4 regions of the Streptomyces sp. SID5469 genome follow, and region 3 is predicted to be linked to each of the others. Evidence: riboswitches for the same ligand, from Rfam matches in the RefSeq annotation. Region 3 holds a riboswitch; each other region holds the start of a gene.

Region 1 (4,507 bases), 3.3 Mb from region 3:
TGGGCAGACCCAAGTGCTCCTTGGGCGTGACGTAGCAGAGCATCGCCGTGCCCCACCAGGCGATCATCGCGGCACCGATGCCGGAGGTGATGTGGTCGTACGCCGGCGCGACGTCCGTCGTCAGTGGGCCGAGCGTATAGAAAGGAGCTTCATCGCAGATCTCCTGCTGAAGGTCGATGTTCTCCTTGATCTTGTGCATCGGGACGTGGCCCGGGCCCTCGATCATGGTCTGTACGTTGAAACGCTTCGCGATCCGGTTGAGTTCCCCCAGAGTTCGGAGTTCCGCGAACTGCGCCTCGTCGTTGGCGTCCGCGATCGAGCCGGGACGCAGACCGTCGCCGAGGGAGTACGTGACGTCGTATGCCGCGAGGATCTCGCAGAGCTCCTCGAAGTTCTCGTACAGGAAGCTCTCCTTGTGGTGCGCCAGGCACCACGCCGCCATGATCGAGCCGCCGCGCGAGACGATCCCGGTCTTGCGGTTCGCGGTGAGCGGCACATAGGGGAGGCGCACGCCCGCATGGACCGTCATGTAGTCCACGCCCTGCTCGGCCTGTTCGATGACCGTGTCCTTGTAGATCTCCCAGGTCAGTTCCTCGGCCCTGCCGTCGACCTTCTCGAGCGCCTGGTAGAGCGGGACCGTGCCGATCGGCACGGGGGAGTTGCGCAGGACCCATTCGCGCGTGGTGTGGATGTTGCGGCCGGTGGACAGGTCCATGACGGTGTCGGCGCCCCAGCGGGTCGCCCAGGTCATCTTCTCGACCTCCTCCTCGATGGAGGAAGTGACCGCGGAGTTGCCGATGTTGGCGTTGACCTTCACCAGGAACCGCTTGCCGATGATCATCGGCTCGATCTCCGGGTGGTTGACGTTCACGGGCATTACGGCCCGTCCGGCCGCGATCTCCTCGCGCACGACCTCCGCCGAGACGTTCTCCCGGACGGCCACGAACTCCATCTCGGGCGTGATCTCGCCGCGGCGCGCGTACGCGAGCTGCGTCACGGCCTGTCCGTCACGGCCCCGGCGCGGCTGACGTGGCCGCCCCGGGAACACCGCGTCCAGGTTGCGCAGCCCGCCGCGCGGCGAGGTGTGCTTGATCCCGTCGTCCTCGGGGCGAACGGGTCGGCCCGCGTACTCCTCGGTGTCGCCGCGGGCGATGATCCAGTTCTCCCGCAGCGGCGCGAGTCCCCTGCGGACATCGGTGTCGACGGACGGGTCGGTGTACGGGCCGGAGGTGTCGTAGAGCGTCACCGACTCCCCGTTGGTGAGGTGCACCTGACGGACCGGCACCCGCAGATCGGGGCGCGAACCCGCGACGTACGCCTTGTGCCAGCCGATGGATTTCCCGGCCTCCTGGTCGCCCTGGGGCGAGGCGAGCGCCTCGCCCGTCTGGCTGGAGGCAGGCGTGCGTGCGTCCTTGTTGGTCATGAGACCTACTCCCTACGCCGGCATTACCCGGTAACAGGTTCAGCGGTCGACGCAGCAATGTCCGCCCGACGATGTTCCACGTGAAACATCGCGGATGCGGAGGTCAGCGCCCTCTCAGCCCGGTGCTCCGAGCTCCCGCGTGTGCAAAGGTCCTCTCACGCTAGCGTCTGATTGGGCGAGCTGAACAGTGGGCCCCTCCCGTTCTTGCGATGATCGGTCGGTGACCACGACGCAACAGCCCCCATTCCCGCCGTCCGAGCCTCCGCGCGGCCAAGGCCCCGGCGGCGGCCGTGGACAAAGCGACGGTCCGGGGGGCCACAGCCCTGGAGACGGCCATGACCATGGCCAGGGCTCCGGAGGCGGGAACGGTCCCGGCCACTCGCACAGTCACAGTCATGGCCCGGCCGCCCCCGTTTCCCAACATCTGCGCAAGGTCATCGCCGCGATCCTGATCCCGTTCGCCGTGGCGGTCGTAGTGGGTCTCGCGGTGCTGTGGCCGGGCGGTGTCCCGGGACATGAGCGCAGCGGTGTGGGCTTCGACCGGCAGACCCAGCAGGCCACGGTCACCAAGGTCGACGAGGTCGACTGCAAGTCCGTGAACGCCTCGGGTGACACCCCGACCGGCGACACCTCCACCGCCGAAGGCTCCTCTGCCCAGCAGCAGGCCAGTGGCACCTGCAAGAAGGCAACCATCCGCGTCGACACCGGCAAGGACAAGGGCCGTACGTTCACCGAGATCGTCCAGCCGGACCAGACACGGCAGTTGCACCAGGGCGAGAAGGTCGTGGTCGCCTACGAACCCTCCGCACCCAAGAACTTGCAGTATTCGGTCACCGATGTGGAGCGCAAGTTCCCCATGGCTTTGCTCGCCGGCATCTTCGCACTCGCCGTCGTCGTCGTGGGCCGGATGCGCGGCGTCATGGCGCTGGTCGCGCTGGCCATCAGCTTCATGGTGCTGACCTTGTTCATCCTGCCCGCGATCCTGGAGGGCTCGAATCCACTGATCGTGGCGGTGGTCGGGGCGAGCGCCATCATGTTGATCGCGCTCTACATGTGTCACGGTCTTTCAGCCCGGACATCGGTGGCCGTACTGGGCACGCTGCTCTCGTTGGTGCTGATCGGCCTGCTCGGCTCACAGTTCATCGGCTGGGCCGCGCTGACCGGCAACACGGACGACAACACTGGCCTGATCCACGGCCTGTACCCGCACATCGACATGAGTGGTCTGCTGCTGGCGGGCGTGATCATCGGTTCCCTCGGTGTTCTCGACGACGTGACGGTCACTCAGACGTCGGCGGTATGGGAGCTGCACGAGGCCAATCCGACGATGGGCTGGCGCGGTCTGTATCGCGCGGGCATCCGCATCGGCCGCGACCACATCGCGTCGGTCGTCAACACGTTGGTCCTGGCGTATGCGGGTGCCGCCCTGCCCCTGCTGCTCCTCTTCTCGATCGCGCAGAGCAGCGTCGGCACGGTCGCCAACAGCGAACTGGTCGCCGAGGAGATCGTCCGCACACTCGTCGGCTCGATCGGCCTGGTCGCCTCTGTTCCCGTCACCACGGCCCTGGCCGCCCTGGTGGTCTCGGCGGACCGCCCGGGAACGCCCGCACCGGCTGCGGCCGCACCGCTGCGCTCCGGGAGGGGGCGCCGCCGCAAGCGCTGACGTCCACTCCAGGGCGGGGCGCATCCGCGGCTCGGCCCAGGAAGAAGGTGACTCCGGCCCGGCGGAGCGCCCGGCGAGGCGAACTGGCTCAATACCGCCGACACACGGCCGTCGGCGTTAAGCCATGTGAGTGCTGAACCGTTACGCCTCTGTTGACGTCAGGTGCGTCAACCCGCGCTCTGCTCCTCCGCGAGGATGCGGTCCAGCGCCTCGTCGAGATGGGCATCGAAGTCAGCAAGGGAACACTCCTGGCCCAGAGGCACCAGCTTGTCGGTGCGGTCGAGGAACGTCACCAGCGGTACCGCCCCGGACCGGAACAGTGCGTGATCGCCGCCCACCTGAAGCCGGATCAGCACCTCGCCGAACGCCTCGCGATCAGCGGGCGCGATGTGCACATCACCGTCACCGCACGGCCGGCCCACCCCGTCGATCAGCAGCTCCCGGCCGAACGTCCAGGTCACGGGCGCGTCGCCGGGCAGGTGGAAGGTCAGCTGCACGGCAAACGGATCACAGGTCTCGTATCGCAGCTCCACCGGAATGCGGAAAGAGAGCTCCTCCGACACGAGGAAGCTCATCATGACCTCTGCCTGCACCGACTCGCGCATCGCCTACCCCGTCGTTTGCCGTCGACTGGCCAGGAGTCAGCCCCTGACGCTGCAGGCATCTTGCTGAAAGTACACGTGAGATCACAAGGAGTGAGTTTTCAGATGCTGATAGAGATGGAGAGTGTCCCCAGCAGCCTTCCGATCTCTCCCTGCAACTGCCGTGCTGCCGGCAGCAACCGGTCGGCCTGGGAAAGCGGGAGGGAGAGCGCCATGGCCGCGGCCGTCGTGCCGGCCGTGATCGGAATCGCGGCGCAGACCGTACCCAGCGCGTACTCCTGCCGCTCGACCACGGGTTCCATCCGTCCCACGCGTTCCAGCCGCCTCAGAAGTGTGTGTTCGTCACGCACCGTATACGGGGTGATCGACTGCACCGGGTAGCGATCGAGGTGGTCCCGGCGGGCCCCCTCGTCGAGCTGGGACAGCAGACACTGGCCGATCGCGTGCGCATGCCCGGTCTCCCGGAAGTCGGCCCACTCCTCGACCGCCGGATTGCCCGGAGTATCGGCGACGCAGACGACCTCGATCTCGCCGTCGCGGTAGACCGCGAAGTACACGGGTACACCGATCGAATCGTGCCAGTGCGCAAGCACGTCGTTCACCGCGCTGCGACGTTTCTCCTGAGCTCCGCTGCTGCCCAGCCGCTCGGCCGCCTCCCCGAGGAAGAACAGCCCCTTCTCACGCCGTAGATAGCCTTCGTGGGCCAGCGTGCGCAGCAGATGGTAGGCGGTCGGCAGCGCCAGCCCGGCTTCGCGGGCCAGCTGTTTGGCGGGTGCCCCGTACTCGCGGGCGGCGACGGCTTCCAGCAGGCGCATCGCC
Region 2 (4,507 bases), 1.2 Mb from region 3:
CCCCCGTTGTCGGTGGCTCACGGGCCGTCGGCCGGTGGCCTACGGACCGCCTGTCGGTGGCGTACGGACCGTCGGTCGGTGAACGTACGGACCGTCTCTCGGCGGTGTACGGACCGCGGCGGGGCATGGCCGGCCACGGTCCGTACACCGGACGGCTCTGTTCAGGTCAGACGGCGAGCGCCTGGGCGCGGCGCTTCACCTCCGTCCCACGATTCTCGCTCAGAGCCTGCGCGGGGGTACCGGGCAGGCTCTCGTCGGGCGTGAAGAGCCACTCGATCATCTCTTCGTCGGAGAAGCCGTCGTCCCGCAGGAGCGTCAGGGTGCCGGTCAGGCCCTTGACGACCTTGTCCCCGTCGATGAAAGCGGCGGGGACGTGCAGCGCGCGGTTCTCACCACGGCGTACGGCGATCACCTGGCCCTCCTTGACCAGCTGCCGGACACGCGTCACCTCGACGCCGAACTGTTCGGCGATGTCGGGGAGGGTGAGCCAGGCGGGGACGAGAGCATCAATCTTTGCGTCAATCTCGGTCACGCAACCAAGACTGCCATCCCGGACTGACAGTCGGTACCCGAGTCTCGCCCAGGTGGGGGTGAAATGGACATACTGCCCCCATCGAGGTGCTCCGCCCCCCTCGCCCGCGGCGGAACCGGGGAGTGCCCGAGAGTGCCCGGGGAGTGCTACACGACCGCCGCCTTCAGCGGGCGCGACGCGTCCGCCAGCAGCTCCGGGTTCATGGGGGCGCCCGACTCGATCAGCTTCCGGCCCTGGGCCAGGTCCCTCGGACGGCCCACCGCCAGAAGGGCGACCAGGCGCCCCTCACGCAGCCAGCACACCGTCCAGGCGGCCCCCTCCGGGTCCCCGCGCCACACCGTCGCGTCGGCGGTCGCGTGGTGGCCCACGTACTGGACGAACCGGCCGAACTGCTCCGACCAGAAGTACGGGACCGGGTCGTACGCCGCCGGGGCCTCCCCGATGATGTTCGCGGCCACCGTCCGCGGGCCCTGCAAGGCGTTGTCCCAGTGATGGACGAGCAGGCGCGCCTCGTAGCGTCCCGACGGGAAGGAGGCGCAGTCGCCGACCGCGTACACATCCGGCAGGGAGGTGCGCAGGTGGTTGTCGGCGAGGACCTCCTGGTGGGCGCCGAGCGCGATCCCGGAGCCGACGAGCCAGGCCGTGGCGGGACGGGCGCCGATGCCGACGACGACGGCGCCCGCGGGCACCCGCGAGCCGTTGTCGAGCACCACCGCGCCCGGCTCGATGCGCTCCACGCGCGCGTGGGTGAGAAGCCGCGCCCCGCTGTCGCCGTACCAGGCCGTCATCGGCGCGGCCACCTCGGCGGGCAGCGCCCCCGCGAGCGGCCGGTCCGCGGCCTCGACGACCGTGACCGCGCAGCCTGCCTCGCGCGCGGCCGTGGCGAACTCGGCGCCGATCCAGCCGGCCCCGACGACCACGATGTCGTGCTGCTGGGCGAGGACGGGACGCAGCCGCTCGGCGTCGTCCAGGGTGCGCAGCAGATGCACGCCCGGGACGCCCTCGGCGCCCGGCAGCTGGATCGGTTCCGCACCGGTGGCGGCGACCAGGACGTCGTACGGGACGGGGCCCGAGTCCGTGTCGAGTTCGTGGTCCTCCGGGCGCAGGCCGAGCGCCTCGCGGCCGAGCTGGAGCTCGATGCCGAGCGCCTCGAAGTCGACGTCGAAGGCGGAGCCCTCGGCCTTGCCGAGCAGCACGGCCTTGGACAGCGGCGGCCGGTCGTACGGCTGATGGGGTTCCGCGCCGATCAGCGTCACTCCGCCCGTGAAGCCCTGCTCCCGCAGGGCGACCGCGGTCTGCACCCCGGCCATGCCCGCGCCCACGACGACGACACGCCGCGCTGCCGTACGGCCTCGTTCCTGCGTCTGCTCGCTCACCTGATCACCATAGACAACTGACAGTTTGTCAGTCAGGGGGCGTGCTCAGTGACCTGCTCCACAACACTCGTCCCGTTGCCCGGCTGCGACTCCCACTCCCAGGTCTCCTGAAGACGCACACGGCCGTCCGCCAGCTCGATCACCGTGGAGACGCAGTGCCCGGACGATGTGGTCCCGTCGTGCTTCAGCTGCACGTACCGGAAGTCCAGGCGGTCCCCTTCACGCCTGCCCACGAGGTGGCCGCGTACGACATCGCCGCCCGCGTACTCGGCCCAGATCTCGCCGTCCTTCTCGTGGTACGTGAACCGGGTACGGGTACCCACCTGACCCGGCGCCTGGTCCGTGACCGGGGCGAGGACGAGTCCGTCGAGCGAACGGGCCATGGCAGGAGGCTCCCTTACTGAGGCAAACGGCACGGGCTAGGCTGGCCAACGTAAAGCACTCGCGGGAGCCCGGACGCACCGGGCTGAGAGGGAGGCTGGGACGGCCTCCGACCGTACGAACCTGATCCGGGTCATGCCGGCGAAGGGAGGGGCTGGACGCCCATGTCGCCTACACATACCTCCGACGTCCTCGTCGTGGGGGGCGGAATCATCGGTCTGGTGACCGCCTGGCGCGCCGCGCAGCGCGGGTTCGCCACGGCTGTGGTGGACCCCGACCCCGGTGGCGGGGCCGCCCAGGTGGCCGCCGGGATGCTCGCTGCGGTCACCGAGCTGCACTACGGCGAGCAGACCCTGCTGGGGCTCAACCTTGCCTCCGCGCGCCGCTATCCGGACTTCGCCGCCGAGCTCACCGAGGCGACCGGGCACGATCTCGGCTACCGCCGGTGCGGCACGCTCGCCGTCGCGCTCGACGCCGACGACCGTGCCCAGCTGCGCGAACTGCATGCCCTGCAACGCCGGTCGGGGCTCGAGTCGGAGTGGCTGAACGGCCGCGAGTGCCGCCGTCTCGAGCCGATGCTCGCGCCCGGCGTACGCGGGGGGCTCAGAGTCGACGGCGATCACCAGATCGATCCGCGCCGGCTCGCCAAGGCGCTGGTGGTGGCCTGCGAGCGCGCCGGGGTGGTCTTCCACCGGGTGTGGGCCGAGCGCCTGTTCCTGGTGCGGGGCCGGGCCGCCGGGGTCGTGACCAGGGACGGCGCCGAGCTGGCCGCGGGCCAGATCGTGCTCGCCGGGGGCAGCCTCAGCGGGCAGCTCGCGGGCGTCCCCGACGACGTACTGCCGCCCGTCCGCCCGGTGAAGGGACAGGTGCTGCGGCTGACCGTGCCGAAGCGGTACGCACCGTTCCTGAGCCGTACCGTGCGCGCCGTCGTCCGCGGCAGCCAGATCTATCTGGTGCCGCGCGAGAGTGGCGAGCTGGTCGTCGGCGCGACCAGTGAGGAGCTGGGCTGGGACACCACGGTGACCGCGGGCGGGGTGTACGAGCTGCTGCGCGACGCGCACGAGCTGGTGCCGGGGATCACCGAACTGCCGCTCACCGAGACCCGCGCGGGACTGCGCCCCGGCTCGCCGGACAACGCGCCGCTGCTCGGCCCCACCGAGCTGGACGGGCTGCTGCTGGCCACCGGCCACTTCCGCAACGGCGTCCTGCTCACCCCCGTCACCGGAGACGCCATGGCGCATGTCCTGACCACCGGCGAGCTTCCCGACGAGGCCCGCCCCTTCACCCCCAGGCGTTTCAGCACCGCCGTACTCACGGAGCAGTCCGCATGAACATCTCGGTCAACGGCGAGCGCCGGCGGATCGCGCCGGGCACCGCGCTCGACACCCTCGTGAAGACACTCACCGCGGCTCCCTCCGGCGTGGCCGCCGCCCTCAACGAAACCGTCGTCCCGCGCGCGCAGTGGTCCTCCACGGCCCTCTCCGAGGGGGACCGCGTCGAAGTCCTCACCGCCGTGCAAGGAGGCTGAACCATGGCTGACGATCCCTTCGTCCTCGGCGATACGCCGTTCTCGTCCCGGCTGATCATGGGGACGGGCGGGGCGCCCAGCCTCGACATCCTGGAGCGGGCGCTCGTGGCGTCCGGCACGGAGTTGACGACGGTCGCGATGCGGCGCGTCGACGCGGGCGTCCACGGCTCCGTGCTGTCCGTGCTCGACCGGCTCGGCATCCGGGTGCTGCCCAACACGGCCGGCTGTTTCACCGCGGGCGAGGCCGTGCTGACCGCGCGCCTGGCCCGCGAGGCGCTCGGCACCGACCTGATCAAGCTGGAGGTCATCGCCGACGAGCGCACCCTGCTGCCCGATCCGATCGAGCTGCTCGACGCCGCCGAGACCCTGGTCGACGACGGCTTCACCGTGCTGCCGTACACCAACGACGACCCCGTCCTCGCGCGCAAGCTGGAGGACGTCGGCTGCGCGGCGGTCATGCCGCTCGGCTCGCCCATCGGCTCCGGGCTCGGCATCCGCAACCCGCACAACTTCCAGCTGATCGTGGAGCACGCGCGCGTGCCGGTGATCCTGGACGCGGGGGCGGGTACGGCGTCGGACGTGGCGCTGGCGATGGAGCTGGGCTGCGCGGGTGTGATGCTCGCCTCGGCCGTGACGCGGGCGCAGGAACCGGTGCTGATGGCCGAGGGCATGCGGCACGCGGTGGACGCG
Region 3 (4,507 bases):
TCAGGTGATACGTGCACGTCCGCGCCCGTGTTGGCGCCCTTGCGCGTGAACTGCCGTACCTCCAGGGCGTGTTCCGGTGCCGTGTTTCCGCGTGCACACGAATCCGCGCGTCGGACAGCGGCCGCACGGCCGCGAGTCGGCCGTCGTACACGTGTCACCACGGTGATCGGCCCGGCGCTCACCGGCTGAAGTTTTCGAAAGTTTCGAAGACGCCGTGCGCCCGGAGCTTGTCGCTACATTTTGACATGCTCGCATCACTCGCGCTCTTTCCTCACCCCCAGGAGACCCCCTCATGCGCAGACTTCTCGCCTGTCTGGCGACCGCGGCCGTGGCCGTCGGCGGGCTCACGGTGAGCGCCTCCCCCGCCGCGGCGGCCGACTCGGGCACGTTCAGCGTGCTCACCTACAACGTCGCCGGTCTGCCGGAGTCCCTCTCCAGCGCCTCGACGCCGCGCGACACGAGCACCACGGAGATCGGCCGGCGCATCGCGCCGTACGACATCGTCAACGTCCAGGAGGACTTCAACTACCACGCGTACCTGTACTCCACGGACACCCACCCCTACCGCACGGCGACCAGCGGGGGCGCGGGCATCGGCAGCGGCCTCAACACCGTCTCGACCTATGCCTGGGACGGTGACGACTTCGAGCGCGCCGGCTGGAACTCCTGCCAGATCGATTCGGGCGACTGCCTCACCCCCAAGGGCTTCACCTTCATGCGCGAGCGCCTGGCCGAGGGCGTCTACGTCGACTTCTACAACCTGCACACCAACGCCGGCACCAACGACGGCGACGAGGCCTCCCGCGCCGACAACCTCGACCAGCTGACCTCCTTCATCGGCACGCACTCCAACGGCAACGCCGTCGTGGTGATGGGCGACACCAACACCCGCTACACCCGGTCGGCCGACACCATCGCCGAGTTCGCCGCCGCCAACGGGCTGACCGACGCCTGGGTGAAGCTGATACGCGGCGGCGCGGCGCCCGCCAAGGGCAGCGACGCGCTGGTCTGCGACCAGACCGGGGCCACCGTGCCCAACACCTGCGAGGTCGTCGACAAGATCCTTTACCGCGGCAGCAAGCTCGTCACGCTCGACGCCACGTCGTACGACAACGAGCACGCCGCGTTCCTCAACTCCGACGGCCTGATGCTCTCCGACCACGACCCGATCACCGCGGCGTTCTCCTGGTCGCGCGCCTCCGCGTTCCAGCTGAGCGACCAGTTCGGCGGGCCGCACGGCGACTACTTCAACGACATCGACAGCGTGCCGGCCGGCGCCCGCGCCACGACGGTCTCGCTGCGCAGCGGCTCCCGCGTGGACCGGATGGGTCTCACGCTCGGCAACGGCACGACGCTGGCCCACGGCGGCACCGGCGGCACCGCCTCGTCGCTGACCCTCGGCAGCGGCGAGTACGTCACCTCCGCCCATCTGTGCCAGGGCGTGAAGGACGGCCACACCCGGATCTTCTACGCGAAGTTCACCACCAACCTCGGGAACAGCCTGGCGGGCGGCACCACCACGTCCGACTGCGTGACCCGCACCGCTCCGTCCGGTCGGCAGATCGCCGGATTCCACGGCCGCGCCGGCGACGAGGTCGACAAGATCGGCTTCATCTACACCCAGCGCTGATCCCCAGGTCCGGCGGCGTCCGCGCCCGCCGCCGGACCGTCGTCACGCATCCTCCGTAGGGGCGTCGGCGGAGATCGGGTTAGGCTTTTCGTCGTACCGGACACGGGGTGCCCCATCCGAGGGCTGAGATCACACCCGTCGAACCTGAACCAGTTCGTACTGGCGGAGGGATGTCTTCCATGCCTTTGGCGCATGTTCCCGGCGGGCTGCCCGCCGACGGCCGGCGGACCGTCTTCGACGGGCGGATGCCCGCGGCGCCCGGCGATCTCCGGGTCGAGGGGCACGGCATCGAACCGGTCCCCGAGAACAATCGCTACGGCGGAGCCGGACGCCTGTTCACCGTGTGGTTCGCCCCCAATCTGACGATGACGGGCGTGTTCACCGGAACCATCGGCATCGCGCTCGGCCTGGACTTCGCGACCGCGCTCGCCGCCGTCGTGCTGGGTACGGTCGTGGGCGCGGTGCCCACCGCCTACCTGAGCACCTGGGGCAGCCGGACCGGCGCCGGACAGCTGCCGCTGGCCCGGCTCGCCTTCGGCCGCGCGGTGGCGGTGCCCGGCATGCTCCAGTGGCTGTCCTCGGTGGCCTGGGACGCGCTGATCGGACTGTTCGGCGGGGACGCGCTGGCACAGCTGTGCGGCTGGCCGTTCTGGCTCGGCGTCCTGGTCATGATGGCCGGCCAGGGGGCGCTCGGCGTCCTCGGCTACGAGGCCATCCACCGGCTCCAGATCGTCATGACGTTCGTGCTCGCCGCCGCGTTCGCGCTGATCGCCTGGCGCATGCTCGACGGTGTCCACGCCGCGTCGACCGGCGGCGCGCACGGCGCCGACCGGGCCGGCGCGTTCGTGCTGACCAGCACCATCGCCCTGAGTCTGGCCCTGTCCTGGGCCCCGTACGCCAGCGACTTCAGCCGCTATCTGCCGCGCTCCACGTCCCGCCCGCGGATGTTCTGGTGCACCCTGCTGGGTCTCGCGGTCTCCTTCGTGGCGGTCCAGGCCCTCGGACTGTGGGGCGCGTCCGTGCTGACCGACCAGACCGCCGCGGGCGTGGACCAGGTGCTGGGCGGCGGGGCCCTCGGGGCGTTCGGGCTGCTGGCCGTGGCGCTGGCGGCGCTGTGCAGCAACGCGATGAACGACTACAGCGGGTCCCTGGCCCTGCAGACCGCGGGCGTGCGCGTGCCGCGCCCGGTGGCCGCCGCCCTGGCCGCCGCGCTCGGCTTCCCGCTGGTGCTGTGGATGCACGCGGCAAACACCACCGCGCGCTTCCAGAACGTGCTGCTGTTCGTCGGCTACTGGATTCCCGGGTTCGTGGCGATCGTCGTCGTCGACTGGATCGCCCGGGCCCGCACCCGCGAGGGTGCCGAGATCGACCTGGCCGCGGAGGCCGGCCGGCCGCAGCCGTGGTGGCCGCCGCTGGTGGCGTTCGTGGCCGCCTTCGCCGCGGCCGTGCCGTTCATGGACACGAGCCTGTACGTGGGCCCGGTGGCGGACGCGCTGCACGGCGCCGACCTGTCGTACTACGTGGCGTTCGTCGTGGCCCTGGCCCTCTACGCCCCCGTGCGGCTGCGCCACCGCCGAGAGGAGAGCCTCGTATGACCGCCCTGCCCCGGGTCCTGACGATCGCCGGCTCCGACTCCGGCGGAGGCGCCGGAATCCAGGCCGACCTGAAGACGATGCTGGCGCTCGGCGCCCACGGCATGAGCGTGCTGACCGCGGTCACCGCGCAGAACTCCGTCGGGGTGCAGGGCGCCTGGGAACTGCCCGTGGAGGCGGTGCGCGCCCAGTACCGCAGTGTCGTCGACGACATCGGCGTGCAGGCGGTCAAGACCGGCATGCTCGGCTCGTCCGCCCTGGTCACGGCCGTTGCCGAGCTGCTGTCGGACGTGGCGGCTCCGGTCGTCGTGGACCCGGTGAGCGTGTCCAAGCACGGCGACCGGCTGCTGGCCGACGACGCGCTGGATGCCGTACGGACCCGGCTGCTGCCGCTCGCGACGGTGGCCACGCCGAATCTGGACGAGGTCGCGCAGCTCACCGGCATCGCGGTGAACGACGAGTCCGGCATGCGCCGCGCCGCCGCACACCTGCTCGCGTACGGCCCGCGCTGGGTGCTCGTGAAGGGCGGCCATCTGCCCGGCGAGGCCGTGGACCTGCTGACCGACGGCAGCGCGGAGCACTGGCTGCGCGCCCCCCGGCACGACAACCGTCACACCCACGGCACGGGCTGCACCCTCGCCTCGGCGGTGGCGGTGGGGCTGGCGCGGGGCCTTCCGGTTCCGGACGCGGTGCGGGAGGCCAAGGACTACGTCACGGCGGCGATCGCGGCGGGGTTCGCACTGGGGGCCGGCATCGGGCCGGTGGATCACGGGTGGCGGCTGCGCTCCCAGGCGTGAGGCGGGCGGGTGGAGCCCACCCTCACCGCCGTGCGCCTGCCGCGCCGCGTGAACATGCGCGGTCGCGGTACGGCGGTGGCCGAGCGGCCGGTCGCCGTACCGCCGCCGTACCGCATCTGTCACGGCCGGGTGCCCGCCTGCCGGCGACGCAGTGCGATCAGGCCGCCCGCGATGGCCAGGACGCCGGTGCCCGCGACCGCGGCGACGCCACCGGTGCCGGTGACGGCCAGGTCGCCGCTGCCGCCCTGCGACCGGCTGCCCTCGGACGCCGAGGCGGACGGGGACGTGGCCGGGCCGGCGGACGAGGCGGCTGACGGAGCGGCGTCCGTGCGCGTGGGCGTCGGGGCCTTGGTGGACTCAGCCGTGTCCCCCGCCTCCCGGGTGAAGGCCAGCGTGCCGAAGCCGAGCTGGTCGTATCCTCCGCTGTTGGGACCGTAGTCACCGCCGCCGCCCTCGGGAGCGGCCTTGGCGGCGATCCGGGTGAGGTA
Region 4 (4,507 bases), 5.9 Mb from region 3:
TGTCCACGCTGGGCCTCGCCCCGTCGTACGCGATCGGCGGCGACCTGGACGCCCCCGGCTCGAACGCGCTGCACGGCGAGGGCGACATCTTCGTCGCCGAGGCGGACGAATCGGACCGCAGCTTCCACAAGTACGCGCCCGACGTGGCGATCGTGCTGAACGTGGAGCTGGACCACCACGCCAACTACGCGTCCATGGACGAGATCTACGCGTCCTTCGAGACCTTCGTGGACCGCATCACCGAGGGCGGCACGCTGGTGATCGCGGCGGACCACGAGGGCGCGCGGGAGCTGACGCGGCGCGTCACGGCGAGCGGCGTACGGGTGGTGACGTACGGCGAGTCGGCGGACGCCGACGTGTGCGTCCTGTCCGTGACCGCGCAGGGCCTGAAGAGCGAGGTGGAGGTCCTGCTCGACGGCACGGAGCTGACCTTCACGGTGTCGGTCCCCGGCCGGCACTACGCGCACAACGCGGTGGCGGCGCTCGCGGCGGGGGTGGCGCTGGGCATCCCGGCCGCGGACCTCGCTTCGGCCCTGGCCGCCTACACGGGGGTGAAGCGGCGCCTCCAGCTCAAGGGTGAGGAGGCGGGCGTCCAGGTCATCGACTCGTACGCGCACCACCCGACGGAGATGACCGCGGACCTGGAGGCGATGCGGGCGGCGGCGGGTGACGCACGGATCCTGGTCGTCTTCCAGCCGCACCTGTTCTCGCGCACGCAGGAGCTGGGCAAGGAGATGGGGCAGGCCCTGGCGCTCGCGGACGCGTCCGTGGTCCTGGACATCTACCCGGCCCGCGAGGACCCGATCCCGGGCATCACGAGCGAGCTGATCATCGAGGCGGCGCGGGCGGCGGGCGCGGACGTGACGCCGGTGCACGACAAGGCGGAGGTCCCGTCGGTGATCGCGGGAATGGCGAGGCCGGGCGATCTGGTTCTCACCATGGGCGCGGGCGACGTGACGGAGCTCGGCCCGCGGATCCTGGACCGTCTGTCGAAGCAGTGAGGGGCTGAGGCTCGTGTCGTACGACATCGAAAAGCCGGACGAGGCATGGCGCGCGGAGCTGACCCCGGCCGAATACGCGGTCCTGCGCAAGGCCGGCACGGAGCCGGCGTTCACGGGTGAGTACACGGACACCAGGACGAAGGGCGTCTACTCCTGCCGTGCCTGCGGCGCGGAGCTCTTCACGTCGAACGAGAAGTTCGAGTCGCACTGCGGCTGGCCGTCCTTCTACGACCCGAAGAACACGGACGCCGTGGAGCTGATCGACGACCGTTCGCACGGGATGGTGCGGACGGAGGTGCGGTGCGCTCGCTGCGGGTCGCATCTCGGACATGTGTTCGAGGGGGAGGGGTATGCGACCCCGACCGATCAGCGGTACTGCATCAACTCCATCTCGTTGCGGCTGGCGCCGGACGAGGGCTGAGGCAGGCGGGCACGCCCGGGGGTGACCCCTCGGGCAGGCCCTAGCGGCGCACGACGGAGTCCAGCAGGGCGGGGAGATCCGCGACGGAGTCCAGGACGTGGTCGGGCCGTGCGCTCGCCGCGTGGTGCGTTTCGGGCAGGTATTTTCCGGTCTTGACGAGGACACCGGTGATACCCGTGCGCTGTGCCGCGAGCACGTCGGACTCGATGTCGTCGCCGACCATGACCGCCTGGCCGGGGCCGGCCCCGAGGCGTGTCAGCGCCGCCTCGAAGAACGCGGGCGCCGGCTTGCCGGTGATCTCGGCCCGAGTGCCGGCGGCGTGCTCCAGCCCGAGCAGGAACGCACCGCTGTCGAGATCCAGTCCGCGGTCGGTGCGCCAGTACAGGTTGCGGTGCATCGCCACCAGCCGGGCGCCCCGCTGGAGGTGGCCGAAGACCCGGTTGAGCGCCGCGTAGTCGAACTCTGGGCCGGCACCGCCCACGATGACGACGTCCGGGACGGTGTCGGTGTCGTCGAGCAGGGTCACGCCGACGAGGTCCTCCCGGATGTCACCGCTGTTCAGCAGGGAGCAGCGGGCGCCGGGACAGTGGTCGGTGAGATGGGCCGCGGTGGCGGTGGGTGCGGTGAGGATGTCCTCGGCGCTCACCGGGAAGCCCGAGGCGCCCAGTGTCGCAGCGATCGACGCGCGCGTACGGGACGTCGTATTGGTGAGCAGGACCACGCCGAGGCTGGCGTCGCGGATCCGGTGCAGCGCCTCGATCGCGCCGGGCAGTGGCTTCCACGAGACGGTGAGCACACCGTCGATGTCGATCAGGACCGCACGTACGGCATCCATGTCAGGACAATACCGCGGGGTCCGTGGGTGCGTCGCTTCGCACACGAATAACCTGCGAGACGGGCTCCCTGCGCCGGTATGGTCCGGATCAGGTTCCAGAGGTCGCTGTCAGGTCCTGCGACCTTCCAGCCTCTCAGCCCGACCGTCGACGTCGGCCCGGGCGGAAACCACGTACTCCCAGCTTCACGCCAAAGTCGGCTACTCCGGTCGAACTCCCTCGCTCGTCCCGCAGGCTGTTTCTCATTCTAGTGCGGTCAACAGGAAATGAACCCTCCTAAATCGGGATTTTTTACCCGTCTGGCGCTCGTCCGCTCGTCCGCTCGTCCGCTCGTCTGGCGCCCGCCCGGTGCCCGTCTCCGGCCCGTCTTCCGCCCGCCGCACACGCGCCGCTCAGGCCCCCGCGTGCACCAACGCCGACCACGTCCAAGGCCGCTCCCGGTCGTCTTGTCTCAGCGAGCGCACCGTGTGGTGCAGGGCCAGGGCCGCGGGCAGGGGGCCGGGGCCCGGGAGGGAGGGGGCCAGGGTGCGGTGGAACTCGGCCGCGGCCCTGGCCGCGAAGGAGTCGCCCACCTCCCAGAGCGTGGCCACCGACTGGGCGTAGCCGGCGAGCTGGAACGCGGAGCCCAGGTGGATCACCTCGTCGGCGAGCGCCGCGGTGGCGCCGCCGCGGGCCGTGCCGCAGGCCGAGAGGTAGGCCAACTCGGCCGTCTCCAGGTGGAGCTCGGCGATGTCGCGGATCAGCAGGTCGCCGTCGGCCAGCAGCAGCCGGCCGGCCGACAGGTCCTCGGGGTCACTGTCCGCGTGGCACGCGAAGTGCACCACGGCCGCGTCCACCATGGCCGCACGCACCGAGTCCCGGGTGGCGGCCGGTCCGATCAGCGGAACGCCTCCGCCCGCCGCCACCGCCTCGGTGGCCTCCGTGACCGTACGGGCCAGCGGGGCCTGTCCGGCGGTCTGCGGCATGGCCACGGCCAGGGTGCGCCGCCGGCCGGGTGCCGCGCGCCTGCGGGCCCGGCTGAAGAGCAGGGCGCGCAGGGTCGGTGTGTACGAGGAGGCCACCCGGTCCAGGACGGCGGCGTCCGCCGCCTCCCCGCTGCCGTGGCGCCCGGCGGCATGCAGCGGAAAGGAGTTGAGCACCCCGGACGGCGACCACCACAGCCGGGGCCAGGGCGCTCCTGACTCCGGCGGACCGGTGAACCCGAGGGCGTCCAGGACCGGTTCGGCCAGTACGTCCCACAGCCAGGCCAGCGTTCCCGTGAAGATCTCCCGGGCGTCCTCGAACAGAGGGTCGCGCGGTCCGGCCGTCAGTGCCTCGACGGCGACCCGGAAGGACTCGGCCTGTGCCACCAGATCGGAGGCGTACAGCCGCGGCAGCGGTACCGCGCGCAGCCCGTCGGGGCACAGCGCCAGGGCGTCACAGCGGCGCGGGTTGATGTTGACGCTCACCACCGGCCCCTCCGCGGCGGCGGGCAGCAGGTCGTCGAGACCCAGGGGAAGCGGGGTCAGAAAGCGCTGGAAGCCCGGGTGCTGCTGGAGTTCGGCGACGAGCCAGGCCGCGTCGTCGGAAGCGGACCGCAGCTCGTCCTCCTCGTCCGGTGTGGGCCATCGGCCCGGTTCCCTCGCCGTGCGGAGCGCCCGGATCCGTTCCAGCGCGGCCCGCAGCCGGCCGTGCAGCTTGGCGTCCGCACCGTGCAGGACCTCCAGTTCGCGGCGGGCGTTGAGCGCCCCCGACAGCAGATGCGCCCGGCCGTCCTCCAGGGTCTCCAGCGCTTCCACGGGGTCCCGGTCGTCGAGCGCGGTGGCGGCGCCGTCGGAGGCCAGCCGGGTGATCAGGCTGGGCGACTGCCCGACCCCGGGCGGTGCCTGGCCCAGCAGCCCGGTGCGCTGGATCCGCGACTGGGCCGCGGAGGTCCACTGCGTCAGCAGCATGGCCGTGCGCCAGCCGGGAGCCGGCGCCGAGGTCAGCTCCCGGGCGATGCCCACGGCCTCCTCGTAGTCGGCCTCCTCGGACCACAGGGCATGGCGGACGAAGAGGGACAGGGCCAGGGTGGTCCGGGTCTCGGCGTACTCCGGCGTGTCCGGGGCGAGTTCCGTGAGCCTCCGGCGGGCGGCCCGCACCCCCTCCTCGACCGCCTCCAGCTGCTCGAACGGCGACTCGTACGCGAACGCCAGTGCCGTATGGGCGCCGAAGAGCTCCGGCTTGATCCCCAGCTCCTCCAACTGGGCGGGCAGTTCCTCGAACAGCTCCCG

What was found. Region 3 has a riboswitch for thiamine pyrophosphate ahead of GTY58_RS37395 (cytosine permease). Riboswitches for the same ligand answer to the same signal wherever they lie in the genome.
Region 1: linked by a shared signal. The riboswitch ahead of thiC (phosphomethylpyrimidine synthase ThiC) and the one ahead of GTY58_RS37395 (cytosine permease) in region 3 are both predicted to bind thiamine pyrophosphate.
Region 2: linked by a shared signal. The riboswitch ahead of thiO (glycine oxidase ThiO) and the one ahead of GTY58_RS37395 (cytosine permease) in region 3 are both predicted to bind thiamine pyrophosphate.
Region 4: linked by a shared signal. The riboswitch ahead of GTY58_RS11565 (HAD-IIA family hydrolase) and the one ahead of GTY58_RS37395 (cytosine permease) in region 3 are both predicted to bind thiamine pyrophosphate.

Annotation. Positions count from the first base shown of each region.
Region 1 covers NZ_WWIN01000001.1:5,232,264-5,236,770, forward strand. The annotation lists gene thiC (phosphomethylpyrimidine synthase ThiC) at 1-1,423, opposite strand, end outside; TPP riboswitch at 1,416-1,572, opposite strand; gene GTY58_RS22345 (YibE/F family protein) at 1,644-3,086, shown strand; gene GTY58_RS22350 (SsgA family sporulation/cell division regulator) at 3,254-3,691, opposite strand; gene GTY58_RS22355 (IclR family transcriptional regulator C-terminal domain-containing protein) at 3,790-4,507, opposite strand, start outside.
Region 2 covers NZ_WWIN01000001.1:7,330,791-7,335,297, reverse strand. The annotation lists gene GTY58_RS31745 (Rv2175c family DNA-binding protein) at 167-532, opposite strand; gene GTY58_RS31740 (FAD-dependent oxidoreductase) at 679-1,908, opposite strand; gene GTY58_RS31735 (hypothetical protein) at 1,941-2,291, opposite strand; TPP riboswitch at 2,343-2,456, shown strand; gene thiO (glycine oxidase ThiO) at 2,454-3,620, shown strand; gene thiS (sulfur carrier protein ThiS) at 3,617-3,817, shown strand; gene GTY58_RS31720 (thiazole synthase) at 3,821-4,507, shown strand, end outside.
Region 3 covers NZ_WWIN01000001.1:8,580,733-8,585,239, reverse strand. The annotation lists gene GTY58_RS37400 (jacalin-like lectin) at 293-1,630, shown strand; TPP riboswitch at 1,724-1,818, shown strand; gene GTY58_RS37395 (cytosine permease) at 1,810-3,225, shown strand; gene thiD (bifunctional hydroxymethylpyrimidine kinase/phosphomethylpyrimidine kinase) at 3,222-4,019, shown strand; gene GTY58_RS37385 (alginate lyase family protein) at 4,139-4,507, opposite strand, start outside.
Region 4 covers NZ_WWIN01000001.1:2,680,965-2,685,471, reverse strand. The annotation lists gene murC (UDP-N-acetylmuramate--L-alanine ligase) at 1-1,001, shown strand, start outside; gene msrB (peptide-methionine (R)-S-oxide reductase MsrB) at 1,015-1,422, shown strand; gene GTY58_RS11565 (HAD-IIA family hydrolase) at 1,463-2,257, opposite strand; TPP riboswitch at 2,306-2,486, opposite strand; gene GTY58_RS11560 (CHAT domain-containing protein) at 2,648-4,507, opposite strand, start outside.